Regions from separate parts of the Paenarthrobacter sp. YJN-D genome, predicted to be linked through region 2. Evidence: riboswitches for the same ligand, from Rfam matches in the RefSeq annotation. Region 2 holds a riboswitch; each other region holds the start of a gene.

Region 1 (10,258 bases), 1.9 Mb from region 2:
CGTGTGCTCCCCACGGCTCCCTCGTTGCCGGTCACGCCTCCGGAGATCGACCCCTCAAAGCTTGATCCCTCGAAGCTCGGGCCATCGGACATCCCCGTCCCGGTCCCGTCCCAGCTGATTCCCCCGGTCCCGGAAGCCCCGAAAATCCCCGCGAAGTGACAGTTAATGCCAATGTTCCTCGGGCAAAGTCAATTGGTGGGAGCAACGCTGGGGGTTAGGCCGCTTGTAGCAGCTGGTTTAGCCGGTTGGCTGGGGTCTCGAGGTTCAGTGTTGGTCTGGGGCGGCGGTTGAGTTTCGCTGCGACCAGGCGGATGTCCTCGGGGGTGTGCACTGAAAGGTCAGTGCCTTTCTCGAACCAGAACCGCAGGAGCCGGTTGGTGTTTTCGTTGGTGCCGCGCTGCCAGGGCGAGTGCGGGTCGCAGAAGTACATCGTCGTATCGAGAGCGGTCTGGATTTTTGCGTAGTCGGCCAGTTCGGTGCCGCGGTCCCAGGTGATCGACCGGCGCAGGTGATCCGGGAGGGAGGCCATCTCCCGGATCATCGCGGCGGCAACGGTTTCCGCGGTGTGCTCCCCTGGCAGGTGCAGCAGGATCGTGAACCGGGTTGAGCGTTCCACCAAGGTTCCGATCGCTGTCCCGTTGGCGCCGATGATGAGGTCACCTTCCCAATGCCCGGGCACTGCCCGGTCCTGGACCTCGGCGGGACGTTGGCTGATCTTGAAGGCCTCTTTATAGGGGCTGTTGGCGCGCCGGTCAGTGCCGTGGGGGATGCGTTGTTTGCGTTTCAGGCTGAGCTTTTCGGCCAGGTCCGCCCGCAGGTTCCCGCGGGTTTGGACGTAAAGGGCCTGGTAGATCGTCTCGTGGCTCACCTGCATAGTCTGATCGTCACCGAAGTAATACGCCAACATCGAGGAGATCAGCTTCGGACTCCACCCGTCATCCATCCAGACGCCGATCAGCCGGCACAAACCCTCGTCCTTGGCCAGCCTGAAGGGTTTGGGACGGCGCCTGTCCTGATGCGCTTTGGCGTGAGCGACCGAGGCGTAGTACTTCCCGTCCGCGCTCGTGTGGCGTTTGACCTCCCGCCAAACTACGGACTTATCCCGCCCGATCAATGCGCCGATCTTCGCGTAACTGAGGCCCATCCGCACACCCATCTGGATCATGCCTCGCTCTTCCAGACCCAACGCACGGCCAGGGCCCCCGACTGAAGGAGCAGGATCGGCAAGACCTCCGGTAGCACCCCGGTTCACGGTCATCATTAGGCCAGACTGAACCCACCAATTGTGCCCGGTAGCGTGCACCGCCCCGACACGCCGGGCAGCAGTACGAACAGGCATCCCCGCACACACCAAATCAAGAAACTCAGTACGCGCAGCCTTGGGGAACAACTTGACCATAAAACGCTCCATCAATCAGAGCGTTGCAACGACCCTATGACTTTGCCCCGGGAACATTGGCATTAACTGTCACTTCGGCAGGCGTTAAACCACGACGGCGGGGTGCGGCTTCGCGTGGAAGCTGCACCCCGCCGTCGTGGTTGGCTGCTTAGGCGGAGACCAGGCTGTGCCAATCGTTGACGAGGGGCAGGTTGTGCGCCTCGGAAACGGAGTGGTGTGCCACGTGGCCTGCGGCGATGTTGAGGCCGGCGGCCAGGGCGGGGTCGCGGTCGAAGGCGGCCTTGACGCCCAGGTTGGCCAGTGCCACGGCGTAGCGCAGGGTGACGTTGGTCAGTGCGTACGTGGAGGTGTTCGGAACGGCGCCAGGCATGTTGGCAACGCAGTAGAAGATCGAGTTGTGGACCTTGTACGTCGGTTCCTGGTGGGTGGTGGGGTGCGTGTCCTCGAAGCAGCCGCCTTGGTCCACAGCGATGTCCACCAGGACCGAGCCCGGCTTCATGCGGGAGACGAGTTCGTTGGTGACCAGCTTGGGAGCCTTGGCGCCCGGGATCAGGACGGAGCCGATCACGAGATCTGCGTCGATGACTGACTTCTCGATCTCGTAGGCGTTGGAGGCAACGGTCTTCAGGCGGCCCTGGTAGAGGGCGTCCAGTTCGCGCAGCCGGTTGATGTTGATGTCCATGATGGTGACATCAGCACCGAGGCCCAGCGCCATGGCAGCGGCGTTGGTTCCCGCAACGCCGGCGCCGAGGACAACAACCTTGGCCGGGCGGACGCCCGGTACGCCGCCCAGGAGGACACCCTTGCCGCCGGCCGGAGCCATCAGCGAGGAAGCGCCGACCACGACGGACAGGCGGCCTGCGACCTCGGACATGGGGGCGAGCAGCGGAAGTGTGCGGCCTTCCTGCACGGTTTCGTAGGCGATGGCCGTGACGCCGGAGTTGATGAGCTCGGCGGTGAGCTCGGGTTCTGCGGCGAGGTGCAGGTAGGTGAAGAGGATCAGGCCCTTGCGGAAGCGGTGGTACTCCGCGGCGATGGGTTCCTTGACCTTCATGACCATGTCCGCGCGGCCCCACACGTCATCGGCTTCGTTGACGATTTCGGCGCCAGCGATCGAGTATTCCTCGTCGGTGATGCCCGAGCCGAGGCCTGCGCCGCGCTCAACCAGAACGGTGTGTCCGTGGGTGCGGAATTCGTGGACGCCGGCGGCCGTGATGGCTACGCGGAACTCGTTGTTCTTGATTTCTTTGGGGACGCCGATGATCATTTGCTGGCTCCATCGTTAGCGGCCTGTTCGGCCGAATATTTGCTGCGGGCTGTGATTCCAGAATAAATCCGGCTGTGAGGCAGGCGACATGGATTCCCGACCGGCCCGGGAGCAAACCCCCGGAAATTCAAGGAACTCCTGCCGTCAAGCTCGACATTTGTCGAGCACCAAGGCGTCAGGTGTCGCCTGCTGTTGGTACGCTTTCCGGATGCAGCAAGACGTGGAACAGATCGTTGAACGCGTAGCACTGAAGCTCGGCCGCGGACTGTCCTTGGAGGACCTCGACGGCGTTCTTCTCGCCTACAGTTCCAACCAATCCCACGCAGACCGCGTCCGGGTGAATTTCCTGCTCAGCAAGCGCGTCCCCAGCGACGTCAGCGCCTGGCAGCTCTCGCACGGTATCTCCACCGCCGTGCGCCCCGTGGTGGTGCCCGCCAACGACGAACTCGGGATGCTCGGCCGCGTCTGTGTCCCCTTGTTGGTCCGCGGTTTCCGTGTGGGGTACTTGTGGGTGCAACAGGACCTTGAGGAGCAAAGCGCGACGGCGATCCTCGCCCAGTTGCCCGGCGTTCGGGACGAACTGGACCTGTTGGCGGGCTTGCTCCTGGACTCGAACACGGCCGAGTCCGAGTTCCGGCGCCGGCGTGAGCAGGAGTTCCTCTCGGCCTGTGGCGGCGAATCGAACGCCGTGGCGGCCGTTGCGGGGTGGAAGGAGATCCAAGGCCGCGGCCCGTGGCAACTGGTGACGATCCTTGACGCCGAAGGTGCCCGGTCCGACGTCGATCCCATCGCGGCAACCCTCACGCACCGCTCAGCCGCGCTGCAGTCCACCATCGGCGTGAACGCGGCTTTGTTCAGCGCGGGCACGGAAACCCACTCGGTGGTCCTGTTCCGGGAATCCGGAGGACGGGCAGACCACGCGCAGGTCCTGGTCCATTACCAGCTTGAGCTCGCAAAGCGTGCCGGCCGGACCGTGGACCGCGTCATCCTGGGGATCAGCGAACCCTTCCAGGTGATCAGGCAGCTCGCGGGGGCGTACCGGCAGTCCAAGGTTGCTGCGCAGGCGGCGGCCGTGGATGCGCAGCTCGGGGAACTGGTGGACAGCCGTTCCGTGGGCGTGTACCAGCTCTTTGACCGCCTGCTGGCACCGGGCGGCTGGGACGATACCGGCTCGGTGCATTTCCGGACGCTTGAGGACCAGGACAAAAACGGCGAGCTCCTGCCGGTCCTGGAGCTTCTCTACGACAACGACAGTGCCGTGCAGGATGTCGCGGCGAAACTTCACCTCCACAGGAGCAGCATCTACAACAGGCTCGGACGCATCCGCCAGCTCATCGGTGCTGATCCCTTGAACGGTGCCATCCGGCTTGAACTGCATGCTGCCTTGAAGGCGCGGCGCTGGGCCGGCAGGCCGCGGATCTGAGCCGGACCGCGGATCTGAGCCCGGACCCGCGGATCTAAGCACCGGCAAAACTCAGCGCAAGAAACAGATAAGGCAGGTACCCGCGCGGGTACCTGCCTTATCTGATGCCAATGCGCTTGCCTGGCCGTTCACGGGGGAACGCGTCAGGAGCGCCTCAGCCGCTGGCAACTCCAGCGGCCCAAACGGCGCCGGAACGTTGCCGTGCGGCTGCTGCTGCAGTACCGCCCGTGCCAGCCGGCGTGCACGTTGGTGCGGGGCAACCGCGTGCTCACTGCAGTGCCTTCTGTGCGGCGTCAAGGAGCGACTCCAAGGTGGACGCCTGCGGCTGAGGCGACGTGCCTGCGGTGGGCTTGCCGGTGGGCCGGGGCTTTGCCGTTTGCGTTCCCGTCGGTGTTGGCGTCGGGGTCGGCGTGGGAGTGGTGGTCGGCGTCGGCGTCGTGGTGGGCGTCGGTGTTGCCGGCGGCGTCGTGATCGTGTCCGAGGGCACGTCGCCGGGCGCCGGCGCAGGTTGGGTCGGAGCCGGAGTGCCGGCTACGGGGGACGGCGCTGCGACTGCCGGGGCGGACGCCGAGGGGACCCAGACAGGGGCTGCCAGGGAGACGTGCGGTGAAGGAACCGACGACGGCGAAACCGCCACAGGCGCTTCCGGTACCGTCGCCGGTTGGCCTGCTTCGGATGACGATTGACCCGACGACGACGGGGAGGACGCTGTGGTGTAGGAAGCCCGGGGCGCAGGGGCTGCCGAGCCCGGTTGGCGGTCCTCGCCACTCTGGCCGCCGTTGGCTTCCTGGGCCGGACTTTCCTGACCGAAGAACGGAAGCTCCAGTGCCTGCCCGACGGTTCCCGCAGTCAGTACCAGGCCCAGCGCTCCGGCAACCACTGCCATGCGCTGGCTCATGTGCTTCACCGACGCGGCTTTCCGCAGAACAGCTTGGGGTTCGCGGCCAAATGAGGAGGTGGTGCCGAGGGTTGATGCCGTCACCGGCGGAGGTGTCTTGCGGGATGCCGCCGGGGCCGGGGCAGCCGCTTCGGCTCCGGCTTCCCCGCGGGTGGCTGCCTTGCGGGCGGCAACCACGGGAATGGCTGACGTGGGAGGCCCTGGTGTGGTGGATGCCGGAGCTGCGGCCCGCGCGGCTTCGACTACCGGAATCGCTGCGGTTGCCGGCTCCGGAAGCGCAGGGGCTGCCTTCGGCTCGGCAGGGGCGATCACAGCCCTTGCCGCACGCTCACGCTCAGCGGCCCGGGCCGCAGCCCGCGTGATGGGCGCAGCCGTAGCGGGTGATGCCGGAGTGGGTGCCGTTACGGTGGGGATCGCCGTCGTGGCGGGTTCTGCTTGGGTGGGGATCGCCGTCGTGGCTGGTTCCGGGGATCCGCTGGGTTGGGCCCGACGGCGTCCGGTTGGCTTGGTGCGCTCGCGCTCGAGTTGCGCGCGGCGTGGGTTATCCATGGTTGGGGACATGGTTGTGCCTCTCAACGCCTGCGAGGTTAGCTGTCGGGTTCGGACGAGGCCGTCCGGCCGCGCGTGGCGGCTTCACCCCAAGGGCTTGCGGAGAAAACAAGCCCGGGAAACTGTGGGTCCCCCGTCTCTGCCGCGGGTCTGGCGGATCCTGGATTGCGGCAGAGCCCGGCGTCAATCCAGAAGCGGCCCAGCGGAGATCGGGTCGCCCTACGACCGTACAGGAGGCGGAAAGTAAAGTCACATTAATGTAACGGGCGGTAGTTCTGCCCCCGCGGGAGGGTGCTACCGCTTAGGCTTCGGGGCCGGCGCGGGGGCGGGGAGTTCGTGTTCGATTTTCCGGACCTGGTGGGCCTGATGTGTGGCAGGGCGGAAGACTTCGTCTGCGATCCCCAGCAAGCCGCCTGCTGCGGCCCGCCGGACGCCGCGCTTGTTCTCCCGCGCAATCCAGTACCAAAGCGCGCCTATGAGCGCGGGAACTCCGAGCACTGCTGCCAACACGGCCAAGATGTCCATCCGCCAACACTAGCCTTGGGCACGTACTGGCCGGTAGACATGAGCTATGGACCTACCAGTGATGCCGCCCGTTTCGCCCATGCTCGCCAAGTCCGTCACGAACATCCCCGACGTTGGGCATTACGAGCCCAAATGGGACGGATTCCGGACCATCGTCTTCAAGGACGGGGACGACATCGTCCTGGGCAGCCGCAACGAGAAGCCCATGACCCGTTACTTCCCGGAGCTGGTGGAAGCGCTGAAGAAGAACCTTCCGGACAAGTGCGTTGTGGACGGCGAGATCATCCTGATCCAAGGCAACAGGCTTGAGTTCGAGGTGCTGCAGCAGCGAATCCATCCCGCGGACAGCCGGGTTCGGATGCTTGCGGAGAAGACGCCGGCGTCCCTGGTGGCGTTCGACCTGCTTGCCCTCGGCGACGAGGATCTGACCGGCCGGCCCTTCGCCGAGCGGCGCGCTGCCTTGGAGAAGGCCCTCGCCGACGCCCGGCCTCCTGTATACGTAACGCCTGCGGTGACGGACCTGGGGCGCGCCAAGGAATGGTTCGTGCAGCTTGAGGGAGCAGGCCTCGACGGCGTGCTGTCGAAACCGCTCGACGGCACCTACCAGCCGAACAAGCGGGTGATGTTCAAGACGAAGCATGAGCGGACAGCCGATTGCGTGGTGGCCGGATTCCGTTGGCACAAGACCGCGAAAGTTGTGGGGTCGATGCTCCTGGGGCTCTACGACGACTCAGGCCGGCTTCATCACGTCGGCGTCGTGGCGTCATTCCCCATGGCAAAGCGGGAGGCGTTGGTGGCGGAGCTTGAGCCCTATCAAGTGGAGCTCGGCGACCATCCGTGGGGCGAGTGGGCCAAGCAGGACGATTCGCCCGGGGGGTCACGGATGCCCGGGGCGCAGAGCAGGTGGAGCGCCGGAAAGGACTTCTCCTTTGTGCCGCTGCGCCCCGAACTGGTGATCGAGGTGGCCTACGACTACATGGAGGGTGACCGGTTCCGCCACACGACGCAGTTCCGTCGGTGGCGGCCGGACCGGACTCCTGAAAGTTGCACGTACTCGCAGCTGGAAGAGCCTGCGGAGTACGACCTTGGGGAGATCCTGAGCCTGCCGTAGTGGCCCGGCGGGGAACTACTCCTCGTGCCCCTGGTCGCTGCTCATGCTGCCTTCGGCGGGCGGGGTTTCTCCCGGGGGCACGCCGCCGCCTGGCTCGAGGCCTGTGACGTTTCCATCCAGGGGGTCGGGATTGGCCGAGGAAGCGGGGTCGTCGTCCTCGTCCTGGCGCATGTCGGGATCTTCGTGGATGCTGTCCGCGTCGGCGGTAGTGTCGATGGGTCCACTGGCGCCGCTCACGCCGAAGGTCCGGGGATCGTCTTCCGGGTCATAGCTGGTCATGGTGAGCCCTTTCGTAAGTAAGCTTACTAATTAGCTTGCTCCGCAAGCCTATCCGGGACGGGCCGCGCCAACAAGGCCGTCCGCAGAGGTGCCCGTGCCAATGCGGCTCCCTGCGCCTCGGCGTCCTGCTTGCTCAGCGGTGCCGGGTGGTGGCGTTGACGAAGCTGCGGATGGCGTCCGCCACGGCTTTGGGGCGCATGTGCTGGGCAACGTGGCCGACGCCGGGAATTTCCACCAGGCGCCCTTGGGCCACCGCCCGCGAAAGCCTCAAGGACCAATCCGGTCCGGCAACATTGTCGCGGCTTCCCCGGAGAACCAGGACCGGGACATCGATGCCGGACAGCCGATCCAGGGTCGGGTACTTCATCATCACGGGCAGTTCGGTGACGTACCAGCGCGGTCCGCACCGGAAGTAGTCCCCCATGACGATCCAGTTGGACGAAGGACTCTCGCGGAGGATGCCATCCAGTGTCAGGGCAATCGACTGCTGCATCACGTTCTTGTGCCGCGAATCGACAACCGGCCCCATGAGCACAAGCTGCCGTGCACTTTCCGGCCGGTGCAGTGCAGCCTCAATGGCGAACTGCACCCCCATGGAGTGGCCTACCAAAATGTAGGAGTCGATGCCGCGGGATGCCAGGGCCCCGGCAATGAAGGCACCGTAGTCCTCGACCTGGAGTTGCCTGCCGGGTCGGGGAGTGCCGCCGAAGCCCGGCAGGTCGAAGGAGTACGTGGGCGCATGCGCCGCCAGCACGGCGTGCAGTCGTGCTAGGTACCGGTGGGAAACCCCGATGCCGTGGATCAGGATGTAGGCAGGCTTCTCTGCCGACCCGGCCCCGGCGGCGGACCCGGGGTCGGGAGACCCCTCGGTCCAGAAGATGCGTCCGGTGAGGCCATGGGCCTCTATGTCGGAGGACAGTAGCGCGCTCATGCGGGATAAATGACGGAAAAGTACCTTGAAGCCATACAGCTATTGAACAGCATGCTGTCGGTTTCGGAGGGCTCGCCGGTGCGAGCTAGTCCCGCGCGGCGTCGTCCGATTCATTGGAGTCGGCCGGCCGCGCATCAGCTGCCTTCGCAGCGTCAGCCGCCTCCCGGCGTCGTGCGATTTTCGATTCGGTCCACATGGTGACCGCCACGAACACCGTGCACGCGAACATGAAGGTGGCCACAAAGTTCAATCCCATGGCTGAGCCCAAGGGTATGGCAAGGGCAAGCGCAGCCAAACCGGCCACGATATGCCACCCTTTGAAATTGCCCACCGATCAAGCGTAACCCCGGGCTTTACAGGTCCCCGCCTGTTGGCTGGGATCGTTGCTTGATCCTTATCACTCGGACGCTTTCAGTCGCTTTCCGCAGCCTCCGCAGCGGCGGTTTCGTCCTGCTTGCGCTTCTGGGTTTCCAGCCACGCAATGATCGCCGCCTGCCGGATCCGACGATGCGTTCCCCGGTACTCCACCGGAATCTCGCCACGGTCGGTCATGTTCCGCAGATAGGTGTGCGAGATCCCGGCAAGCTCCGCAGCCTGCGAAGTCGTCAGCATTTCCTCCACGCTGCTGACGGTCACCGTTTCGCCCCGCCCGAGCCTCGCAAGGAGGTCGACGACAGCGTCCCGCGCCTGATCGGGCAGGCGGTGGACCGTGCCGTCCACGAACACGGTGATGTCGTCGCTGTCGTTGAGGGAGCGTGCCAGGTTCCGGGCGTCGTCGGTGGGGAGGCCTGCTGTGACGCGGGGAGCTATCAATGCCATGGCAGAAGCCTAGCCTGCGGCGTGGAGGAAGAACTTACTCCGCGTCCAGATCCGTTTCCAGCAGCTTCACCAGTGCGTCCAGCGCGGCATCGGCACCGTCCCCCTCGGCCCGAAGCACCACCACGTCACCCTTCGCAGCGCCGAGGGTCATAAGCGAGAGGATGCTGGCCGCGTCCATCGCTTCGTCCTCGGGCTGGCCCTGCATGGCGATGGTGACATCCACCGGCTGCTCGCCGGCTGCCTCGGCGAACAGGGCAGCGGGCCGGGCGTGCAGTCCGGAGCGGCTGGCTACGGTTGCTGTGCGTTCTGGCATGGTTTCTCCTTGCGTTGGTGCGGGAAGGGTTAGAGGCCGAGCTCTTCGAGCACGGGGAGCTTGGCGCGGACCCAGTCGCGTGCCTCGGTGGCGCTGGGGGCGGAAAGAGCCAGGCGTGCAAGTTCCTGCGCCTGCTCCAGCGTGACGGTCTTCAACACGGTCCCGACCGCGGCCAACGAGCGCGCGGTCATGGACAGTGTGGTGACGCCCAGTCCGGTGAGGACGACGGCGAGGGCGGGGTCCGCGGCGGCCTCGCCACAGACGCCAACGGGCTTGTTGTTGCCCTCTTGTGCCGAGCCTTCCACGGTGAGCTGCACCAGCCGCAGCACCGCGGGCTGCCACGGAGTGTTCAGATCCGCGAGGGGGCCCAGCTGGCGGTCGGCGGCCATGGCGTACTGGGTGAGGTCGTTCGTGCCCAGGGACGCGAATCCCACTTCACGCAGCACGGTTGCGGCCGTCAGCGCGGCGGAGGGGACCTCCACCATTACGCCTGGCGTCCGGATTCCCGCTGCTGCGCAGAGCGAGGCAAAGCGTCCTGCCTCGGCAGCTGTGGAGATCATAGGAGCCATGACCCACACATCGGCCTCGGATTCCGACGCGGCGCGGGCGATCGCCTCGAGCTGGCGTTCCAGGACGCCCGGGGTGGTGAAGTCGGTGCGGTAGCCGCGAACGCCCAGTGCAGGGTTGGGCTCGGTGGCATCCGTGAGGAAGGGGAGGGGCTTGTCGGCGCCGGCGTCGAGGGTG
Region 2 (10,258 bases):
CAGGGCGCTCAGAATCCACGAACTCCCGACCGCCCGCGGATGCACGTATGTCCTGGGCCAAAGTGACTACCCGTGGGCTCTCCAGATCGGCCGCGACGCCGCGATTGCCCCGTTCAAGGTGCTGGCACGGCTCGGCGTGGAACGTGGCGAGATCACCCTCCTGGAGGGCGAAGTGGAACACGCCCTCAAAGAGTCCAGTGAGCCAATGGACCCCAAACAACTCAGGGACGTGCTGGGCGATTCGGTCCGCAGCCTGGGTGAGGAAGGCAAGAAGAAGGGCGCCTCCACCACGCTGCCCACCGCCCTGGGGCTACTGCAGGCGGAAGGCCGCATCCGTCGCGTCCCGGTCAACGGCCGCCTGGACCAACAGCGCTACGCCTACACGAATTGGGGCCTGCCGCCCAGCGATATGGACGACGACGGCGCCCGCCGCCTGCTGCTGGAACGGTACTTGCGCTGGACCGGGGGAGCGACGTTCAAGCAGACCCAGTGGTTCACTGCCTTTACGGTGGCCCAGAGCAAGGCAGCGCTCGCCTCCATTGGTGCCATGGAGGTGACCACGGCCAGTGGAGACGTGCTCTGGATGCTGCCTTCCGACGTCGAGCGTTTGGCGGACTTCGAAGAGCCGGGTGACGAACAAATCCAGCTGTTGGCAGGCACAGACTCATTGGTCCTCCACAGGCGCAATTCGGGGGACATGTTCGCCGATGAGGACAAGGGAAAGAAGGTCCTGGACACCACGCTGGCACTTCAGGCCGACCTGCCGGACCACCCCATCCTGGATCGCGGGCGGATCATCGGACTATGGCAATACGATCCCGGTAAGGAACGGATCGCGGCGTGGACTTTTGACGCTCCCACTGCAGCTGTGAGCCAACGGATCGCCGAGGTGGAGGCCTGGATCCGCGATGAACTCGGCGATTTCCGTTCGTTCAGCCTGGACTCCCCGGCATCACGTCAGGTGCGGATCGACGCGTTGGACGCGGCGGCAGGGCGGTAGGGCACCATCAGCCCGAACCGTACGGCCGGGTGATCGCCTCCAGGAAATGTCCGTCGGGGTCCGCGAAATAGATGCCGCGGCCGCCGTCGTTGTGGTTGATCTGTTGCCCGCGGGAACGTGCAGGGTCGGCCCAGTAGGGCACGTGTTCTGCGGTGATCCTGAGGAAGATCTGGTCGAACTCTTTTTCACTGACCAGGAAGGCATAGTGCTGGGGTGTGATGTCCCCGTCCGCGTCCAGGAAATCCAGTGTCACGCCGTTCTCGAAGGACACCGTGACGAAGGACCACATGGGCTTCGGTGCCGGGAGCCCGAAGATCCGGGCAAGGAACTCTGCGGATCGCTGCTTGTCCGTGGCGTAAACGATGGTGTGATTGAACGAAACTGTCATGGCTTGCTCCCGTGAAGGAAGGGATCAGGATGGGCGGTGCTCTACAGCGTGTTCCGCCGGAGCGTGTCCTGCCGGAGCGCGATGCGAGGCGAAGAAGTCCTTGAGGAGCGCCGCACATTCTTGCTCGCGGACCCCGGCGTAGACCTCCACCCAGTGATTGAGGCGGCGCTCGCGGAGGATATCGAACACGGATCCCGCCGCTCCTGCTTTCTCGTCCCACGCGCCGAAAACGACGCGGGGAATGCGGGCCAGGACGATCGCCCCGGCACACATGGCGCACGGCTCCAGGGTGACCACCAGGGTGCAGTCCTCGAGCCGCCAACCGTCGCCGCCTTCGCCCAATTCAAGCGCGTGCCGTTGCAGCGCGGCGGCCGCCTGGCGGATCGCCACCACCTCGGCATGGGCGGTCGGGTCACCGTGCGCCTCCCGTTCGTTGCGTCCGGAACCCAGCACGACGCCGTCGGGCCCCAGCACCACGGCGCCGATCGGGACGTCGTCGGTTTTCAACGCCAACCGGGCTTCGTCCAGGGCAAGGCCCATCCAGGCCAGGTGTCCTGCGTGATACGGCTCGGTGGCGCTCATGTCTCAATGATAGTTTTGGGGGATGCGCACACTCGTCGTGGACCACCCGCTGGTCGCTCACAAGCTCACCGTTCTGCGGGACAAGAACACCCCTTCACCGGTCTTCCGGCAACTCACCGAAGAACTGGTCACCTTGCTGGCTTATGAAGCCACCCGCGAGGTCAAGGTCCAGCCAGTAGAGATCGAGACCCCCGTCACCAAGACCATCGGCACGGCTTTCACCAAGCCCACGCCGCTGGTGGTCCCCATCCTGCGCGCAGGGCTGGGCATGCTGGAGGGCATGACCAAGCTGGTTCCCACGGCCGAGGTCGGTTTCCTGGGCATGGCCCGCGATGAAGAAACACTGGATATCATCACCTACGCCGAGCGCCTCCCCGAGGACCTCACAGGCAGGCAGATCTTTGTCCTGGATCCCATGCTGGCAACCGGCGGTACGCTCCGGGAAGCCATCAAGTTCCTCTTCAAGCGCGGCGCCTCGGATGTCACGTGCATCTGCCTCCTCGCAGCCCCCGAAGGCCTGTCCAAGCTTGAAGAAGAGCTGTCCGACGCCAACGTGAAGATCGTCCTGGCCTCGATCGACGAGAAACTCAACGAAAAGTCTTACATCGTGCCCGGCCTGGGCGACGCCGGCGACCGCCTCTACGGCGTGGCTGGCTGACTCACACCCCTACCGGTTTCCCGGCGGCCCCGTTAGCCTGTGGCGCATGGACTGGAAACTTGAACTGGTATTTGTCCCTGTGTCCGACGTCGACCGCGCGAAGGATTTCTACGTCAACAAGGTCGGTTTCAACGCCGACTTTGACGAGCGTCCCATGGACGGCATTCGCTTCGTGCAACTGACCCCGCCGGGTTCGGCCTGCTCCATCGCTATCGGCGAGGGCTTGTCAGATGCTCCTCCAGGTACCGCCCCTAACCTGCAGGTGGTGGTGAGCGACATCAACAAAGCCCACGATCAGCTCAAGGCAAACGGCGTGGACGTCAGCGATGTCGACATCCAGGACTGGGGCCACTTTGTGTACTTCGCCGACCCCGACGGAAACAAGTGGGCCCTCCAGTACTTGCCGCAGCGGCCGAACGGCTAAGTCACACAGCAGCACCACGTCCCGCGGGTGCGGCAGGATGGAACCATGAGCCATCCTGCCGAGCCTGCCTCCCCGCCGGTGCTGAATGCCCGTGCCGTCCTTTTCGACATGGACGGCACCCTGGTCGATTCCACGGCCATCGTGGAACAGGTGTGGCTGGAGTTCGCCCAACGCTATGGCCTGGACTTCGACGAGATCCTCCGCACGTCCCACGGCGTCCAGGCAGGCGATACTGTGCGCCGCTATGCTCCCGCGGGTTCCGACATGGAGGCGCTGACTGCCGAGCTCGGTGCAATGGAGCGGTCCCGGACGGACGGTGTGATCGCGCTGCCCGGCGCCGAAGCGCTCTTGGCTGGCCTGCCGGACGAGGCCATTGCGTTGGTTACCTCCGCAGACCGCATCCTGGCAGAAATCCGCATGCAGGCCGCCGGGCTCCCCATGCCGTCCACCACCGTCACCGCAGAGTCCGTCACCCGGGGCAAGCCGCATCCGGAGGGCTACCTCAAAGCGGCCGCGCTGCTGGGAGCCGAGCCGGCCGACGTCGTGGTTTTCGAAGACGCACCGGCAGGTATCGCGGCTGCGCGGGCCGCGGGGATGCGGACTGTTGTGGTGGGCGACGCAGGCGGCGGCCTTGAGCCTGGCATGTGGCGGATCCTGGACTACTCAGCCGTGACGGTCACCGTCGTGAAGGATGACGACGGCGGCCACCTCCTGACGCTGACCCTCTAGCTTTCAATTCGTACTGTTCCAGCCCGTTAACCGGGCGTAGGCTGTGCGCATGTCTGCGATGCCGGAGGCTTACGGTGCTGCATTGGAACGGGCCATGGTCCATGCCGGTGCTTGGCTCACGTCAGTGCCTACCCGCCCTGTCCGTCCTTCGTCCGACGCCGACCAGGTGGCTAAAAGCATCCTGCCGCGGCTGCCTGATGAGGCCACCGATGCCGCCGAGGTAGTGGATGAACTCGCCGCTTTGGCTGAACCCGGCCTCATGGCCATCCAGTCCGGCCGGTTCTTCGGATGGGTCATGGGCGGGACCCTGCCCGCAGCCATGGCCGCCGATTGGCTCGTGTCGGCATGGGACCAGAACACCGGACTCCGCTTCGCCACACCGGCGGCGGCCGCCATCGAGGAATCCGCGGCTGCCTGGCTGCTGGACCTTCTCCACCTTCCGGCAACGTCCGACGTCGGATTCACTACCGGTGCCACCACCGCCAACTTCGTGGGCCTGGCAGCGGGACGACAGTTTTTGATGGATGAGGCAGGCTGGGACCTGGAATCGTTGGGACTCAACGGTGGGCCGCGCATCACCACCTTTGCCGGCAGGGAGCGCCACGCCGCCGTGGACCTGGCGCTGCGGTACCTGGGTTTGGGAGCATGCGTCCCTGTTGAAGCGGACCGGCAGGGAAGGATCGTTCCCGAAGCTTTGGCTGCGGCCATGGATGAGCAGCCCGGACCGTCGCTGGTCTGCCTGCAGGCGGGCAACCTGCACTCAGGCGCTTTCGACCCGATGGAAGAAGCCATCGCGGTGGCCCACGACCGCGGAGCGTGGGTCCATGTTGATGGTGCTTTTGGTTTGTGGGCAGCCGTCAGCCCCACCCTGAGGCCGAGGCTGGCCGGCGTCGAGGAGGCAGATTCCTGGGCAACGGATGCCCACAAAACCCTGAACGTTCCCTATGACTGCGGATTGGCGATCGTCTCGCGGCCGGAATCCCTCCGCCGCGCGTTCAGTGTCCACACCAGCTACCTGATCGCCACGGAAACAGGCCTGGGGGATCCGTTGGAGAAGGTTCCTGAGATGTCCCGCCGCGCACGCGGTATCCCGGTGTGGGCTGCGTTGCGGCAGCTGGGCCGCTCCGGTGTGATCGCCATGGTGGACAGGCTCGCAGCGAACGCACGGGCGTTGGCGGAAGGCCTGGCCGCTATCCCTGGGGTTGAGATCCTCAATGATGTGGTGTTCACCCAAGTCTCTGTGAGCTTCGGCAGCGATAACCGGACCCACAGGATCACGCAGCGGCTCATGGCCGAGGGGGCGGTGTGGATGTCCGGATCTTCCTGGCGCGGCCGGGAAATCCTCAGGATCTCGGTGAGCAACTGGACCACGGACGCCGGGGACGTTGCAGCGTCCATCGCAGCCGTCCGTGGCGCGGTTGAGGCGGAACCTGAAGAATAGACGCCCGTTACTGTGCCCTGGCCTGCGGCAGCTCAATGCTGTGGGGACGGTGGGCGGACTTCTGCCCGCGCAGGACGACGCGTAACCCTGCGGCCACCCGGGCGGCCGATCCCGTCAGAACCAGCGCGGTCAGGGCGCCCGGCAATAAACCGAGGGGATTGGACGTCAGCAGGACCACAACGACGAAGACCGCAGCCCACCCCAGGGCGCGAAGTACTCTGCCGGGAATACCGCTTCCCGTTTCCGCCACCGCACCGAGCTCCCTCCTAAGCTCACGGACGGGGACCCGTCCCCGGGCGAGGTCGCGCATCAACCGCGCCATACCGCGCAGATCGGCAAAGGCTGTCCGTACGACGTCGACGCTTGAGTTGGGATCGTCAGTCCAGTCCACGGGGACCTCGTGGACGCGCAAACCGCAGAGCTCGGCGTCGATCATGAGTTCAGTGTCAAAGAACCAGCGGTCGTCTTTGATGTAGGGGAGGAGCTTGCGTGCGGCGTCGGCCCGGATGGCTTTGAAAGCGCACTGGGCATCGGAGACGTGGGCGCCCATGAGGGTCCGCAGCAGGGCGTTGTAGCTGCGGGAAATGATCTGCCGCTGCGGGCTCAGGTTCGTGTGCGAGGCCGGTGACAGCCGGGTGCCGACAGCGACATCCGAGTGCCCGGAGAGCAGCGGGGCCAGCAAGGGTGCCAAAGCGGAAAGGTCCGCCGGCAGCTCGGCTTCCATGTAGGCCAGAATGGGCGACGGCGAGTTTTGCCAGACCTGGCGGAGTGCGTTCCCACGGCCTCTGTCCTGGAATCGGACGACGAGAAGTTCGGGCAGTTCCCGGGCCAGGCGCTCGGCTATCCGAAGCGTACCGTCCGTACTGGCGTTGTCGGCAACAGTGATCCGGAACGCGTGCGGCAGTGACTCCATGAGGTGGCTGTGCAACCGGCGGAGGTTCGCCTCTAGCCGCGCTTCCTCGTCGCAGACGGGCACGGTGAGGTCCAGGACAGGAACCCGGGCGGGGACGCCCACGCCCGGGTCCTGCGGGTGGTGGACTACGGTCCCTGGATCCGTGATGGTCATGGATCCAGAATGAAGGATCAGATTATGAACGCTTTAGGCGGAAGCTGTGACACTACTGTGAGCCCCGGCAAGCACCTGTGAAAACGAAAGAAGCCGCCCCGGTTTCCGCCATCCGCTCCAGTAAGAACTGAGGCAAACGGCGGAAGCCGGGGCGGCAATCAAACAGCTTGGCTTAGTACCAGTTGTTGGCCAGGTGGAAGGCCAGGGCAGCTGACGGGGATCCGTAGCGTTCCTTGATGTAGTTCAGGCCCCACTTGATCTGGGTCTGGTAGTTGGTCTGCCAGTCAGCGCCGGCAGAAGCCATCTTGCCGGCCGGAAGGGACTGGACAATGCCGTAGGCGCCGCTGGAGGCGTTGGTGGCAGTGGTCTTCCAGTTGGATTCCTTCTCCCACAGCGTGTTCAGTGCCGTCATTTCGGCGGCGCTCCAGCCGTAGCTGCCCAGAATGCTGGCGGCGTAGGCCTTGGCAGCAGCGGGGTCATCCACAGCCTTGGGAGCAGCTGCGGCGGCTGCGGCTTCTGCGGCGGCGGCAGCAGCGGCGTCGGCTGCCTGCTTTGCGGCAGCGTCAGCGGCGGCCTTTTCGGCGGCAGCCTTTTCTGCGGCGGCCTGGTCGGCTGCTGCTTGTGCGGCGGCGGCCTGATCTGCAGCGGCTTTATCGGCGGCGGCTTTGTCAGCTGCGGCCTTGTCGGCGGCGGCTTTGTCAGCTGCGGCCTTGTCGGCGGCAGCCTTCTCAGCTGCGGCCTTCTTGGCTGCTGCGGCTTCCTCAGCGGCCTTGTTGTTGCTGGCCTCGGCGGCGGTCCGGGCTTCGGCCACGCGGCTTGCCTCAGGGAGAGTAAGAGCTGCGTTGGCGGCGGTTCCGAGCGATGCAACGCCCAGTGCAGCGGCGATAACGCCGGCTACTACGGACATGCGTGCACCGGACTTGCCGTCACGGGCTGCCTTCTTGAGGACTGACTGCGACTTGGTCGACGGGTTGTCGTTATGGTCGCGGTGACGCGCGGAAGGGCGCGTCTGATCGTTAAATTCAGACATGTGTGATTACCTCTCAGCGCCTGCGGAGTTAGCTGTCGGGTTCGGATGAGGTCATCCGGCCGCGCATCACGCTGCGGCTTCACCCCAAGGGCCGGCAATAAATGCCTGGGCCCGGAGACTCTGGGTCCCCCGTCTCTGCCTCGGAGAAAGTACGGACTCCGGGAAGTGGCAGAGCTCGGCGCATCCCGGATGCGGGCCAGTTGGGGCGACCCACCCTTTCGACGGTACAGGAGGTTTCCGCAGAAGTCACATTTAGGTAACAGAGATCACGACGACGGTGAGTCGCCTTGCCGGGATCGTTACAGTTGTCCGCCGCTCACGGTTGGAAGCCTCACGGCGAACTCCGTACGACCCGGACGGGAGGTCACTTCGACGCTTCCACCATGCGCTTCCACTATGGATTCCACGATCGACAGGCCCAGCCCCGACGTCCCCTCCGACCCCGACCGCGCTGCGTCGGCCCGGGCAAAGCGGGAGAAGATCCGGCCTTGGAAATCGTCCGGAATGCCGGGCCCGTTGTCCGTCACGGTCACCACTGCACTGCCGTCGGCCGAGAGCATCACGCCGGTGACAACCGTAGTTCCGGGATCTGTGTGCTTCCTGGCGTTCGAGAGCAGATTGGCCAGCACCTGGTGGAGCTGCGTGGCATCGCCGCGGACGGTGATGGGTTCATCAGGCAACGAGAGCTGCCAGATGTGGTCCGGGGCCATGACTTTCTCGTCGCTCACTGTCTCAACCACAAGCTGGGTCAGGTCCACATCGGTGACCTTGACCGGTTGGCCTTCATCCAGCCGTGCAAGCAACAGGAGGTCCTCGACCAGCGTGGTCATGCGCTCGGACTGGCTTTGGACCCTGGCCAGCGACTTCCTGCCGTCGTCCGTGAAGTTTTCGGTCATCCGCAGCAACTCGGTGTAGCCGCGGATGGCGGTCAGCGGGGTACGCAGTTCATGGGAGGCGTCGGCGACGAACTGCCGCACCTTGGTTTCGCTTTCCTGCCGGGCCTCCAGCGCGCTGGATACGTTGTTCAGCATCTGATTCAGGGCGTAGCCGACGCTCCCTACTTCAGTGCCGGGATGGGAGGCCGACGCCGGGACCCGCACCGCAAGTGCCACCTCGCCGGCGTCGAGAGGGAGGCGTGAAACCTTGGTGGCGACTTCGGAGAGCTGCTCAAGCGGCCGCATGGTTCGCCGGATAATCACCGTGCCAACCAGGCCGATCACCACCAGACCGCCCAGCGATACCAGCACCATGGTCCAGACCAGGGACGCCTCGGCGGTCTGCTTGTCCGCCAGCGGCAGACCCGTCACGATCACGTCGTCGTAGTTTGTTGTCACGGCCACCAGGCGGTAGTCGCCGTTGGACAGGGAACGGTCCACAGGGCGGCTGTCCCGGGGGAGTGTCAGAAGTACCTGCTCGTCAGCGTCCGAAAGGGAGACCCTCTTGCCCTGGGCGTCGATCAGGCCTGAACTCCGAACAGTTGATCCGTCGATCCGGGCGTTCAGCGTCCCGGCGGCCTGGCCGCGGGCCTCCAGCGGATCCGGCCTCCCGGACGGTGCGTTCGGAAAGCTCGACGGCGGCCTGCCGAACTCGTTCGCGCGGCTGGAGGCCTGTTGAAGCTGCTGGTCCAGTTGCTTGTTGAACACCGCGTCCATGGAGGCGTAGCTGACGATTCCGACGGCGCTGCAGATTGCTACCAGCAAGGCCATGGCTACCAGCACCAGGCGGGTGCGCAAATGCCAGGTGGAGGGATTGAGCCAGCTGCGCCGGGAGCTCCTGGCAACTCCTGAAAGGGTGCCCAATGCCTAGTCCGCGGGTTTGATGACGTAGCCGGCACCACGGATGGTGTGGATCATGGGTGGGTGGTTCGCCTCGATCTTCTTGCGGAGATACGAAATGTAGAGCTCCACGATGTTGGCCTGGCCGCCAAAGTCGTAGTCCCAGACGCGGTCCAGGATCTGGGCCTTGCTGACGACGCGCTTGGGATTTTCCATGAGGTAGCGCAGGAGTTCGAACTGCGTGGCGGTGAGGGTGATGTCCTCGCCGGCCCTTGTTACCTCCCGGGTGTCCACGTTCAAGGTCAGGTCTCCCACCACCAGTTCGGCGGTGTCCATGGCAGCGACGCCGGAACGCTGGACCAGCCGGTGGAGGCGGAGGAGGACTTCTTCCATGCTGAAAGGTTTGGTGACGTAGTCGTCGCCCCCGGCCGCCAAGCCAACGATGCGGTCCTGGACGGCGTCCTTGGCGGTGAGGAACAGGGCGGGAACTTCCGGGGCGAAAGCACGGATGCGGTTGAGGACCTCGACGCCGTCGAAACCGGGCAGCATGACATCGAGCACCAGCACGTCGGGTCGGAATTCTTTGGCAAGCTTTACCGCCCCGGGACCGTCGGCAGCCACGGCTACGGACCAGCCGGCCATGCGGAGGCCCATGCTCATGAGTTCGGCAAGGCTGGGTTCGTCGTCCACCACCAGTGCACGGATGGGGGACCCGTCAGGATGGGTGAGCTGGGGAAGGTTGTTGGTCATGGAGTGCGAGGAGGCCATGGGACAACTCTCTGTTCTGCTGGTTTGCCAGCGCTTTGCCGGTCCTGTGAAGACGCTGTGAAGTCAACACTAGCGAGGTGGGACCCGGCCCGGGGTGGCACTTGGTCCTGAAACGGGGGACGATTTCGCCGTCTCTACCAGATTCCGGACAAAAAATTCGAGAAGTTGCCGGCCGACGATTGGACAACAAGTGTTTCAGAACGTGAGATTCCGAATCAGCTGCGATCGCGAACACGAGAGTGCGAATCATGCCCGATCAGCCGAAGAAAATTCACTGGAAGGCTAATATTTCTTCCTCGCAACGAATGAAATGGCGTTCATTTTAGGGGTCCACGGAATTGTGATTTGCAGCACAATAGACCTCTACGTCTCAAAATGTGGACGGTTCGGCGCTTTG
Region 3 (10,258 bases), 240 kb from region 2:
GTCGGCCCGGCGCTCGGTTCCGGCGAAGGTGGAGATGACATCCACCAGATCACGGTCATTGAAACCCAGCTCCGTCAGGTCGTCCGGGTGGACCAGGACCACCCGGCGCCCATCCGAGACGCCACGGTAACGGTCATCCAGGCCATAGAACGTGGTGTTGTACTGGTCGTGGCTGCGCACGGTTTGCAGGATCAGGTGGCCTTCGGGCGCCTCAAGGTACTCCAGCGGCCGCACGGAGAACCGGCCCTTTCCGATATCCGTGGCAAAGGTGCGGGAATCACGGGGCGGGTTCGGCAGTACGAAGCCGTTCTTGGTCCGGACCCTTGCGTTGAAGTCCTCAAATCCAGGTATGACGCGCGAGATGTGGTCCCGGATCACGTCGTAATCCTCGGCCATGGCACGCCAGTCCACGCTGTGGTCGTCACCGAAGGTGGCCTGGGCCATGCGGGCTACGATCACGGGTTCGCTGAGCAGGTGTTCGGAGACCGGTTCCAGCCTGCCTTGTGTCTTATGGATGACGGACATGGAGTCTTCCACCGAAAGGAACTGCTTGCCTTTGGGGTGCTTGTCGTCCGTGTCGGTCCGCCCCAGTGTCGGCAGGATCAGCGACGTCCGGCCATGGACAATGTGGGCGCGGTTGGGTTTGGTGGAGATGTGCACGGTCAGCCCGGCCCTCTTCAGGCCCTCCTCCAACGCCGCCGTGTCCGAGCCGGCGGCGGCAAAGTTCCCGCCCATGGAGACGAACACGTCCACGTCTCCCTTTTCCAGGGCGTGCTGTGTTTCCACGGAGTCGTAGCCGTGGTCCCGGGGCATGTGGAAGCCGAATTCCTGGTCCAGGGCAGCCAGGAAGGATTCCTTGGGTTTCTCCCAGATCCCCATGGTGCGGTCGCCCTGCACGTTGGAGTGGCCACGAACCGGACAAGCACCAGCGCCGCGCTTGCCGAAGTTGCCCTGCAGCAAGAGCAGGTTGATGATCTCGCGCAGCGTGTCCACCGAGTGCGGCTGCTGGGTCAGCCCGAGCGCCCAGCAAATGACCGTGGCCTTGGAAGCTGCCATCATCCCGGCAACCTTGGTGATCTCCGCGCGCGAGAGTCCGGTGGCCCGTTCCGTCTCAGCCCAGTCCAGCACGGAACGCGCTTCCCGGTAGGCGTCAAAGCCTTCGGTCTGGCTCTCGATAAAGGAATGGTCGACGACGGTGCCCGGGTTGTGCTTCTCTTCCTCCAGGAGCAGGTGGCCCAGGGCCTGGAACAGCGCGAGGTCGCCACCGACCTTGATCTGCAGGAACTCATCGGCAATCGTGGTGCCGCCACCGATCACGCCGTTGAGGGACTGGGGGTCCTTGAAATTCAGGAGTCCGGCCTCGGGAAGCGGGTTTACGGCCACCACTTTGCCGCCGTTGTTCTTGCAGTCCCGCAGGGCGGACAGCATCCGCGGATGGTTGGTGCCCGGATTTTGGCCCACTACCAGCACCAGCTCCGAGTGGTGGATGTCCTCCAGCGAAACAGTGCCCTTGCCGATCCCGATGGTGGGGTTCAATGCACTGCCTGAGGACTCATGGCACATGTTGGAGCAGTCCGGCAGGTTGTTGGTGCCCAGGCTTCGTGCGAACAGCTGGTACATGAAGGCGGTCTCGTTGGCTGTCCTGCCGGAGGTGTAGAACACACACTTATCCGGGGTGGTGGCATTGATGTGTTCGCCGATCAAGGCGAAAGCATCGGTCCAGCTGATCGGTGAGTAGTGCGTGTCCCCCGGCCTGATGACGACAGGCTCGGCGATGCGGCCCTGGCTGCCCAGCCAGTACTCGGTTTTGCCTTCCAGTTCGGCAATCGGGTGTTCAGCCCAGAATCCGGCACCGACTGTACGGGTGGTGCTTTCCTCGGCGATGGCTTTGGCGCCATTCTCGCAGAACTCTGCCGGGCTCCGCCTGCCGGTGATCGATTCCGGCCACGCACAGCCGGGGCAATCGAAGCCGTCATGCTGGTTGACCCGCAGCATGGACCGGACAGTCCGGGTTACACCGGCTTGGGCATAACCGCGCTCGAGGGCGACCGTGACGGCCTTGACACCTGCTGCGGCTCGTTTGGGCGGATGGATTTGCAGGTCATCTTCATTGATGTCCTGTTCGGGAGCGTGCCTGTTCATAGGTCCATCATTGCATCTTGCATCCTGCGGTCAGGCGTCCAGTCCGCTCCAATCGACAGGACCCGCGGGAGCCTTGCGCGGAGGCCGGGCCTGCGTCTTCCGCGGTTTGTCCTCCGGCGGCTTCGGCGCGGGCAGCGGCTTCGCCCAGGGCAAAGGGAAAGCAGGGACCAGTTCCCCCAGCTGGACTCCATGGGGAGGCACAATCATGACCCCGTCAGCGCCGGCCAATCCCCGCATCATTCCCGGACCTGTGTGCTGGGCCGGCGACGCCAGGCCATAGACCAGTCTGAAGGGCATCAGACGCGTTCGCCCCGGATCAGCATCGATGGTGGTGCCGCACGGCACTTCTCCCACGTCAGCCGGGCGGGCATGCCCGAGGGCTGCAAGCAACGGCGCCCCGACAGTGAAGAGAGCCATCATCGCGGCCAAGGGGTTGCCCGGCAGCCCCACCACGAACCGTCCATCAGGAAGTTCCGCCAAAACGGCCGGGTGCCCTGGCCGCATCGCGATGCCATCGATCAGCAGGCGGCCGCCGAGTTCGGCCACGGCCCTCCGGAAGTGGTCCGTTCCGGAGCGCCCGGTCCCGCCGGTCGTGATGACGACGTCGGCCGGCGGCTCTGTTTCTGCGTCCGGTCCGCCTGGTTCCGGCTCAGTATCCTGAAGCGCGGCCATCCATTCCTCGTAGCTGTCACCCACCCGGAGTTGTTCGCCGGCGATTCCGCCCAGGAGTTCCACTACTGCACCTAATTGTGGCCCGAAAGTGTCCCTGACCTGACCCGGTTGCGGGATGCCGCGCTCCACCACTTCCGAGCCTGTCAGGAGGAAGCGGACCAAGGGCTTTCCCAGAACATCCAAGTGATCCAGGCCGGCAAGGGCCGCTAGGGCAATGTGCGCGGGGTTCAGGCGTGTTCCGGCCTTGAGAAGGACGTCACCTTCGGCCGCTTCTTCTGCGGCCTTGCGGATGTGCTGGCCGTTGCGGGGCTCCCCCGGCTTGGCGGCGCCGCCAAGCGCGAGAACCGGCAGGCCGTCGTCGTCGGTGGTGATGATACCGCTCTCGCTTCGCAAGACGGCCTTGGCGCCGGGCGGAATGAGTCCGCCGGTGACTATCGGGCTCGCTTGGTGGGGCGCCAGACGCTGACCGGGTTCACTGAGGATCCACGGGCCGCTGCCGTTCACTGCCCACCCATCCATCGCGGAGGAGGCGTAGTGGGGCATGTCCTGGAGAGCCAGGGCATCAGAGGCCAGGGTACGGCCAAGGGCTTTTGCCAGCGAAACCGGCCCCGGGGGTATGGGCGTGGCGACGTCGAACGCGCGCTGCCGGGCCTCCTGCCATGTGTGTGCCGCGTGGTGGCCCTCGCCGGGGGCCTCCGTCATTCGGCGTCAGTCCCGGTCTCCGAGTACTCCTTGGCGATTTTGCGGGCCAGGTCCAGGGCCGTTTTCATGGAGGCGTCATCGCTGGCCTGGCCAATACCACGGGCCATTCCCGCCGCGAAGCCGGCAATGAAGGTGGTGAGCGGCGCGGCCGGGCGAACCACCGAATGCGCGGCCACTCCTGCCACGGCCAGTACCTCGTTGATGTCTATTTCCACGCCCTCAAGCTCAAACGCCTGCAGCAATATGCGGCACCAGTCCTCGAGCGTTTCTTCCTGGCTCTTCACGTCCGCCTCCAACTCGTAGTCAATACCCAGCACCGCGGCGTCCTCCCACGTATCCACGTCGTCTGTGGACCCCGCGGGGACGTCAACGTCCAGCAGGTTCAGCCTAGCAAGCAGCTTGAACACTGAAGAGTTCGTTAACCCGGAACCCCGGACGGCCGAGGCCACCTCCCGGTCCAGAGCGGCCGTGCTGTATATGCCCAACAACGGTTGCTTCCGCCCGTCAGCGGATACCGCCATGACCCCTTCCACCGCGGGGTGCGCAGCGAGCACTTCCAACAGGCGGCCGATCCCCTGCGATGCCTTGGGCATATCGCAGGCCAAAACAAGCGTCCAGGGGGATCTCATCCCGGCCGTATCAAGTGCCGACAACCCTGCGGCGATCGCCGCTGCCGGGCCTGCGAAGGCCGGCTCCTCACGCGCGAGCAGCACGGATCCGGGCAAATGCACTCCGTGCTCGCCGGGACCCACCACTACTGTGGCCGCAGCAGCCCGGGCAGCCTCCAGTGCGCGCGAAAGGAGGGTGCCGCCGTCGTACTTCAAGGTGGGCTTGGGCACGCCACCGAGGCGGGTGGCCCTGCCACCCGCCAAAACAACGGCGTTGAACTCCATCCGCCCAGCGTACCCGGACGGCGGGAGGTCAGCAGAAATCGATCAGGCAGCGGATTCCGGCAGAAGGAACGGGTCCCAGTCCGGCGCAGGTTTCTCGAGTTCTTTGATCTGCCACATGGTCCCCTGGGGCACACCGGGTTTGAAACGGAGTTTCCAGCCCATTTCGGCAAGTGTGTGGTCGCTCTTGGCGTTGTTGCATTTCAAGCACGCCGCAACCAGGTTTTCCCAGGAATCCGCGCCGCCCCTGGACTTGGGGTGTACGTGGTCTATGGTGTGGGCTGTTTTCCCGCAGTAGGCGCACCGGTGACCGTCGCGGCGAAGAACCCCGCGGCGACTCACGGCAGTGATCTTGTTGTACTTGGGGCGGATGTAGCGGTTAAGGAGGATCACGGAGGGGCGTCCGAGAATCTCCTGTGGCCCGACGACAGGCTCGTCGCCTTCGGCCACTACGCTTGCTTTCCCAGTGAGCACAAGGACCAGCGCCCGGCGGAAAGTTATTACCGCCAGCGGTTCATATCCAGCATTCAGAACGAGTGTGCGCATGCACGTACCTCTTCACGGCCGCACCCGTCAGGGGCACGAGGGCCGGCTGCCCTCTGCATGTACGGGCTGTGGATCGACAACACAAGGGTAAGCACTTATATGCCGTATCAACGAATTTATTTGTCGTTTCGCTCACAGTGTCGGCAAAAGTTCACGCGTGATTAAAGCAAAACACCCCGCAGGCATCTGCCTGCGGGGTGTTCCGGGAGCTGATTGTCAGCCGTTGACGCGGATGAAGACCGGGCCGGAGCCGACGTTAACGCTGAACAGTGCCGTGGTGGATCCGTTCCATCCACCGTGGACTGCCATGCCGTTGCCGACGTACACAGCAATGTGTGCCTGTCCGGCCAAACCGCCGTTGGCGTAGTAGGCGAGGTCGCCGGGCTGTGCCTCGGCTGCACTGACAGTGCGGCCAAGCGACAGGTAACCGGCGGGCCAGTCGTGGAAGTGGATACCCACGGCTGCAAGGGAGTTGGTAACCAGCATGGTGCAGTCCTGCGTGACACCGAGCTGGGCGTACGCGGCGGCAGCAATTGCTGCGCCGAGTCCGCTGGACGCAGCCGGAGCAGCGGGTGCAGGGGTGGCAGTGCTGACGGCCACTGAGGCGTTCGTGGCCGGAGCTGCGGTGGCGGTGGACTTGGTCGATGCCTTGGCCTCAACCTTTGCCGGAGCCTCTTCAACCACGGGAGCCGGAGCTTCCACGGTGGTGACCACGGGACGCTCGTAAGAGATGGCAACCGTGGAGTCCGCAGCGATGGTGGCCTGGGCAACAGACTGGACATCGAGGGCGGACGTCGACGTCGATTCGCGGTCGACATTCGTCTCAGCAGCATTGGCAGCGATACCGCTGGTCAGCACCAAGCCTGAAGCTGCGGCGATGACTGCTGCCTGGCGGCCGACGCCACCGGCGTTGACGGTGACGGCCTTTGCGATGACGGCAAGCGAGCTGGTCTTGGGGGCCTCAGCGCGGTGCCGTGCAACTTTGTGTGCACTGGTCATTGTTTTCTCTTTCGTATCCGCAGGCAGTTGGGGTACCTGTGGGTAGTGGGTCAGCTGGCAGGGGTACGTCAGCCGGCCCCGAATCGGGTTGTTTCTAGCGGAGGGTGAAGAACGAAGACGTGCCGGTGGAGGCCACGGAGTGCAGCAGGGTTCCCTGGCCCGGGTTCAAAGCACTGATCATCATGCCGTTGCCGACGTAGATGCCTACGTGCGCACCGCCGTTCTGCATGACCAGGTCACCGGGCTGGGGGGCGCTGGTGGGCTTCATGGCCGTCCAGGCGTTGACGCGGGGGATGCTGATGCCGGCCTGGGCGTAGACCCACTGGGTGAAGCCGGAGCAGTCCCAGCCGCTCGGAGTAGTGCCGCCCCATACGTAAGGCGAGCCGATTCCTGTGTAGGCAATCGCTGCGAGCCCGGATGCTGCCGCGCTGGAGGCGGACTCCTTGGCTTCGGAGGACTGGGCAGTGACTGCAGTGGCTTCATCCGCCGTGCGCTCTGTGACCTGGGCCGCACGCTGGACAACCTTGGGGGCTTCCTTGGTGGCCACGACGGGGCTCTCGAAGGAGACGGTGGCTGTTGGCTCTGCGGTGACCACCGCGGTGGCAGCCAGCTGCTGGGTGCTGGAGACTTCCGAGGTGGAGACGTCGGTGTCAGCGGCGTGAGCCGGCAACCCGACAGTAAGGACGAGGCCTGAGGCTGCTGCCAGCACGGCGGCCTGGCGGCCAACGGTACCGGCGTTCGAGGAAACAGCCTTCGAAAGAGTGTTCAACGGGTTCGAACGAACCGATTCAGCGCGATGGCGCGCAGGGGTAGTGCGTGATGACACGTAGGTAGCCTCTCCCAATGCCTGCGAGGTGAGCTGTCGGATTCGGATGGGAGTCATCCGGCCGCGCTGCTTCACTGGGAAACTTTGCGACTTAACCCCAAGGCCTTCATTCGAAGACCAGAAGTGGTTCCCCCGCCCCTGCCAGACGATTTTGCGAACGGACCTCGAGTGGTGGCAGAGCTAGGCAATCCACTCAAGTGCACCGGCCCCCTAAAAAGCCGATGCGCTCTGAAGGTTATAACAATTGAAAGCGAATGTCACATTCAGGTCACGAGGCCTGTCATCAATGCGAGAGAGCACCATCAACTGGCTTAGAGCCAGCCCATGGGGTCAACGACCTCGCCGTTGACCTGTACTTCGAAGTGGAGGTGGCAGCCGGTGGAGGCGCCTGTGGTGCCGCTCAGGGCTACGGTGTCCCCGCGGTTGACCGTCTGGCCCACCTGGACGTTGAAGGACGACAGGTGGTTGTACGTGGTCTCCAGGCCGTTGCCGTGATCCACAACCACGCGGTTTCCTCCGCCGTACTCGTGCCACCCGGCAAAAGTCACTTTGCCTGCTGCAGCTGCATGCACGGCAGTTCCGCATTGGGCCACGAAGTCCTGGCCGCGGTGGAAGTCGCCGGTGCCGCCCGTGAGGGGGCTGACGCGGTAACCGAAGGGGGAAGCGGTGGTGAGCGTGTCGAGGGGGCTGCCCAGGGTGCCCACGGAAGAAGCACGCTGGATGCTGCCGGCCGACTGGGCGCTGAGCAGTTGCTTCAGCTTTCCGTCAGGGTCCGCAGCGGTGGCTACAGCTGCGCGGCTGAAGTCGATTTTGGCTGATGCTGCCGCGGAAACTTCGGGCTGGCTTCCGACAGTGCCGCCAACGGCCAGGGCAGATTCGGACTGTCCCGATTCCGAGGTGGCCATGACGGGGCTGGTGGCCGGCAGGCCGACAGTCAGGGCAAGTCCGGTGGCGGCAAGCGCAACTCCGGCCTTCTGCCCGACGCCACTTGCTGCGGCGAAGTCGGCAACCTGGCGCAACGGGCTCTTACGGCGGCGCACCTGGCGTTCGGTGTCGCGGGGCCGGATCTCCGTTACGACGCGGGCTGGCCGCAGCTCAGTAGCGGGGCCGGACGCACGGCGGCGGCCCCTGACGTTCTGCGATGTCAAACTCTGTTCCTCTCTGAAAAGCCTGCGAAGTTAGCTGTCGGATTCGGGTCAGAGAGTTCAAAGACCCGGTCCGCACGAAGCGCTCACGGCACACAGGTATCCAAGGAGGGACTTGCATCAATGGGCACTTCTGCTGCGGACTTCACCCCAAGGCTGCTTCTTTAGACAGCCGCTTGTGGTTCCCCCGCCTCTGCCAGTGGTGATGGTTCACCCGATCCGCTGGCAGAGCTCGGCTCCGGATCAGGTAACGCTTTGGTATCAGCGCTAGTAGATAACTATAGGGGATTAAGGCCCTTGGTAATAAATTCGTTATCAACAGAAAGACGCCTGCGGCGGCGGGCCATTATCATCAATTTCGAAAAACCGCAGGTCACACGCGCGCCAAAGCCTCTCAAAGTGAGGTTTGACACTGCCGGGAGGGTTGTCGGACCGGAAGGCTGTCAGTTGAGGGACACGAAGACGTGCGCCGCAACTTCAGGCGGGAGCTCCAAGGCTCCTTCGATGCCGGGCACCCGGACGGAGATGTACTCGCCCACGCGCTCGAGCGAGACCGGCGCCCCGGGCCGGATTCCGCCCTCATCCAACTGGGTGAGCAGTTCCGGCTCCACCTGGATGGGCTCGGCCAGCCGCGTGACAACCACCCGGGAGTCGGAGGCGTAGCCGTCCATGGCCTGCAGGAGGTTCACGTCGATCCGGGGGAACTGTGTTCCGGCCATGCCTCCCAGTGCTTCCAGTCCCGGAATCGGATTTCCGTAAGGTGACTCGGTGGGATGCTCAAGCAGTTCATAGAGCCGGCGCTCCACGCGCTCACTCATCACGTGCTCCCAGCGGCAGGCTTCATCATGCACGTACGCCCAGTCGAGTCCGATGACATCGGCCAGGAGCCGCTCCGCCAGGCGGTGCTTCCGCATGACTTCGGTGGCACGCTTGCGTCCGACTTCGGTCAGCTCCAGGTGGCGGTCGTTGGACACAATCACCAGGCCATCGCGCTCCATCCGCCCGATGGTCTGGGAGACCGTGGGGCCGGAGTGCCGCAGGCGTTCGGCTATGCGGGCCCTGAGAGCCACAATGTTTTCTTCTTCAAGCTCCAAAATGGTCCGAAGATACATCTCAGTGGTATCGATCAGATCCGTCATCCAGCTCAGCTCTCCTCGAACGCAGTTCTTGCGTAATCTCCACCGTACCGCGTCCCATACCGGGGTGGGCGGTGCCACCGCCACCCTTTGAACGCCAACCCCCAGCCTAGCTTATTTGGAATTACTCCGGATAATTCCGGACCCATTGCGGTCGCATCTTGTTCGTCCGCGTTCCACGTGGCGGACTATGACAGGGGCAGGTTCCTGCGCGCGGGCCATGTCAGGCAGAATTGGGGTGTCGAAGGGGCAGCTGACGCCACCTGCCACGACCCATCTTGAGCCGATACCCTTTGGAGCCACACGTGAGCGACAACAGCATCACCATACCCGCCGACCTCCTGCCGAAAGACGGACGCTTCGGCGCTGGACCGTCCAAGGTCCGCCCGGAACAGCTCGAGGCCCTGTCTGCCGCTGCCACCACCATCCTGGGCACCTCCCACCGGCAGGCTCCCGTCAAGAACCTGGTGGGTTCCGTCCGGGAGGGCCTGAGCCAGTTCTTCCGCGCCCCCGACGGCTACGAGGTTGTCCTCGGCGTCGGTGGTTCCACCGCGTTCTGGGACGTCGCCGCGTTCGGCCTGGTGGACAAGAAGGCCCAGCACCTCTCCTTCGGTGAGTTCGGTTCCAAGTTTGCCGCCGCCACCAACAAGGCACCTTTCCTTGATGCGTCCTCCATCATCAAGTCCGAACCCGGCACCCGTCCTGCCGCCCAGGCAGAAGCCGGCGTTGACGTGTACGCGTGGCCGCAGAACGAAACCTCCACCGGCGTCGCGGCTCCCGTAAAGCGGGTCCAGGGAGCCGACGAAGGTTCGCTGGTCCTGGTGGACGCGACCTCCGCCGCCGGCGGCCTGGACGTCGACGTCTCGGAGTCGGACGTCTACTACTTCGCGCCGCAGAAGAACTTCGCCTCCGACGGCGGCCTGTGGCTCGGTCTTTTCTCCCCCGCCGCCTTGGAGCGGGCCGCCCGCATCAAAGCCAGTGGCCGCTGGATCCCTGACTTCCTGGACCTCCAGACAGCCATCGACAACTCCAAGCTGAACCAGACGTACAACACGCCGTCGCTCTCCACCCTGGTAACGCTGGATGCCCAGGTGCAGTGGCTGAACAGCAACGGCGGCCTGGACTTCGCCAGCAAGCGCACGGCAGATTCGGCCAACCGCATCTACTCATGGGCAGAAGCTTCCGAGTACGCGACGCCGT

Evidence for each region. Region 2 has a riboswitch for cyclic di-AMP ahead of HMI60_RS07770 (hypothetical protein). Riboswitches for the same ligand answer to the same signal wherever they lie in the genome.
Region 1: it holds a riboswitch for cyclic di-AMP, as region 2 does, so the genes downstream of both, HMI60_RS18710 (hypothetical protein) here and HMI60_RS07770 (hypothetical protein) in region 2, are expected to answer to the same signal.
Region 3: it holds a riboswitch for cyclic di-AMP, as region 2 does, so the genes downstream of both, HMI60_RS08855 (M23 family metallopeptidase) here and HMI60_RS07770 (hypothetical protein) in region 2, are expected to answer to the same signal.

What each region holds. Positions count from the first base shown of each region.
Region 1 covers NZ_CP053549.1:4,032,693-4,042,950, reverse strand. Annotated here, with positions in the region: gene HMI60_RS18730 (hypothetical protein) at 1-159, shown strand, start outside; gene HMI60_RS18725 (IS30 family transposase) at 215-1,399, opposite strand; gene ald (alanine dehydrogenase) at 1,548-2,666, opposite strand; gene HMI60_RS18715 (CdaR family transcriptional regulator) at 2,875-4,089, shown strand; gene HMI60_RS18710 (hypothetical protein) at 4,358-5,536, opposite strand; cyclic di-AMP (ydaO/yuaA leader) riboswitch at 5,552-5,702, opposite strand; gene HMI60_RS18705 (hypothetical protein) at 5,831-6,061, opposite strand; gene HMI60_RS18700 (ATP-dependent DNA ligase) at 6,108-7,172, shown strand; gene HMI60_RS18695 (DUF6480 family protein) at 7,188-7,451, opposite strand; gene HMI60_RS18690 (alpha/beta fold hydrolase) at 7,585-8,382, opposite strand; gene HMI60_RS18685 (hypothetical protein) at 8,468-8,713, opposite strand; gene HMI60_RS18680 (helix-turn-helix domain-containing protein) at 8,794-9,201, opposite strand; gene HMI60_RS18675 (HPr family phosphocarrier protein) at 9,236-9,514, opposite strand; gene ptsP (phosphoenolpyruvate--protein phosphotransferase) at 9,544-10,258, opposite strand, start outside.
Region 2 covers NZ_CP053549.1:1,623,534-1,633,791, forward strand. Annotated here, with positions in the region: gene HMI60_RS07730 (DNA glycosylase AlkZ-like family protein) at 1-1,000, shown strand, start outside; gene HMI60_RS07735 (VOC family protein) at 1,008-1,388, opposite strand; gene HMI60_RS07740 (nucleoside deaminase) at 1,413-1,970, opposite strand; gene upp (uracil phosphoribosyltransferase) at 1,993-2,628, shown strand; gene HMI60_RS07750 (VOC family protein) at 2,675-3,052, shown strand; gene HMI60_RS07755 (HAD-IA family hydrolase) at 3,098-3,781, shown strand; gene HMI60_RS07760 (aminotransferase class V-fold PLP-dependent enzyme) at 3,831-5,222, shown strand; gene HMI60_RS07765 (glycosyltransferase) at 5,230-6,288, opposite strand; gene HMI60_RS07770 (hypothetical protein) at 6,461-7,318, opposite strand; cyclic di-AMP (ydaO/yuaA leader) riboswitch at 7,322-7,509, opposite strand; gene HMI60_RS07775 (cell wall metabolism sensor histidine kinase WalK) at 7,618-9,117, opposite strand; gene HMI60_RS07780 (response regulator transcription factor) at 9,121-9,861, opposite strand.
Region 3 covers NZ_CP053549.1:1,866,775-1,877,032, reverse strand. Annotated here, with positions in the region: gene HMI60_RS08885 (FdhF/YdeP family oxidoreductase) at 1-2,142, opposite strand, end outside; gene HMI60_RS08880 (molybdopterin molybdotransferase MoeA) at 2,173-3,516, opposite strand; gene HMI60_RS08875 (NTP transferase domain-containing protein) at 3,513-4,409, opposite strand; gene HMI60_RS08870 (HNH endonuclease) at 4,452-4,952, opposite strand; gene HMI60_RS08865 (NlpC/P60 family protein) at 5,169-5,951, opposite strand; gene HMI60_RS08860 (C40 family peptidase) at 6,046-6,777, opposite strand; cyclic di-AMP (ydaO/yuaA leader) riboswitch at 6,782-6,964, opposite strand; gene HMI60_RS08855 (M23 family metallopeptidase) at 7,089-7,925, opposite strand; cyclic di-AMP (ydaO/yuaA leader) riboswitch at 7,930-8,170, opposite strand; gene HMI60_RS08850 (metal-dependent transcriptional regulator) at 8,366-9,061, opposite strand; gene serC (phosphoserine transaminase) at 9,364-10,258, shown strand, end outside.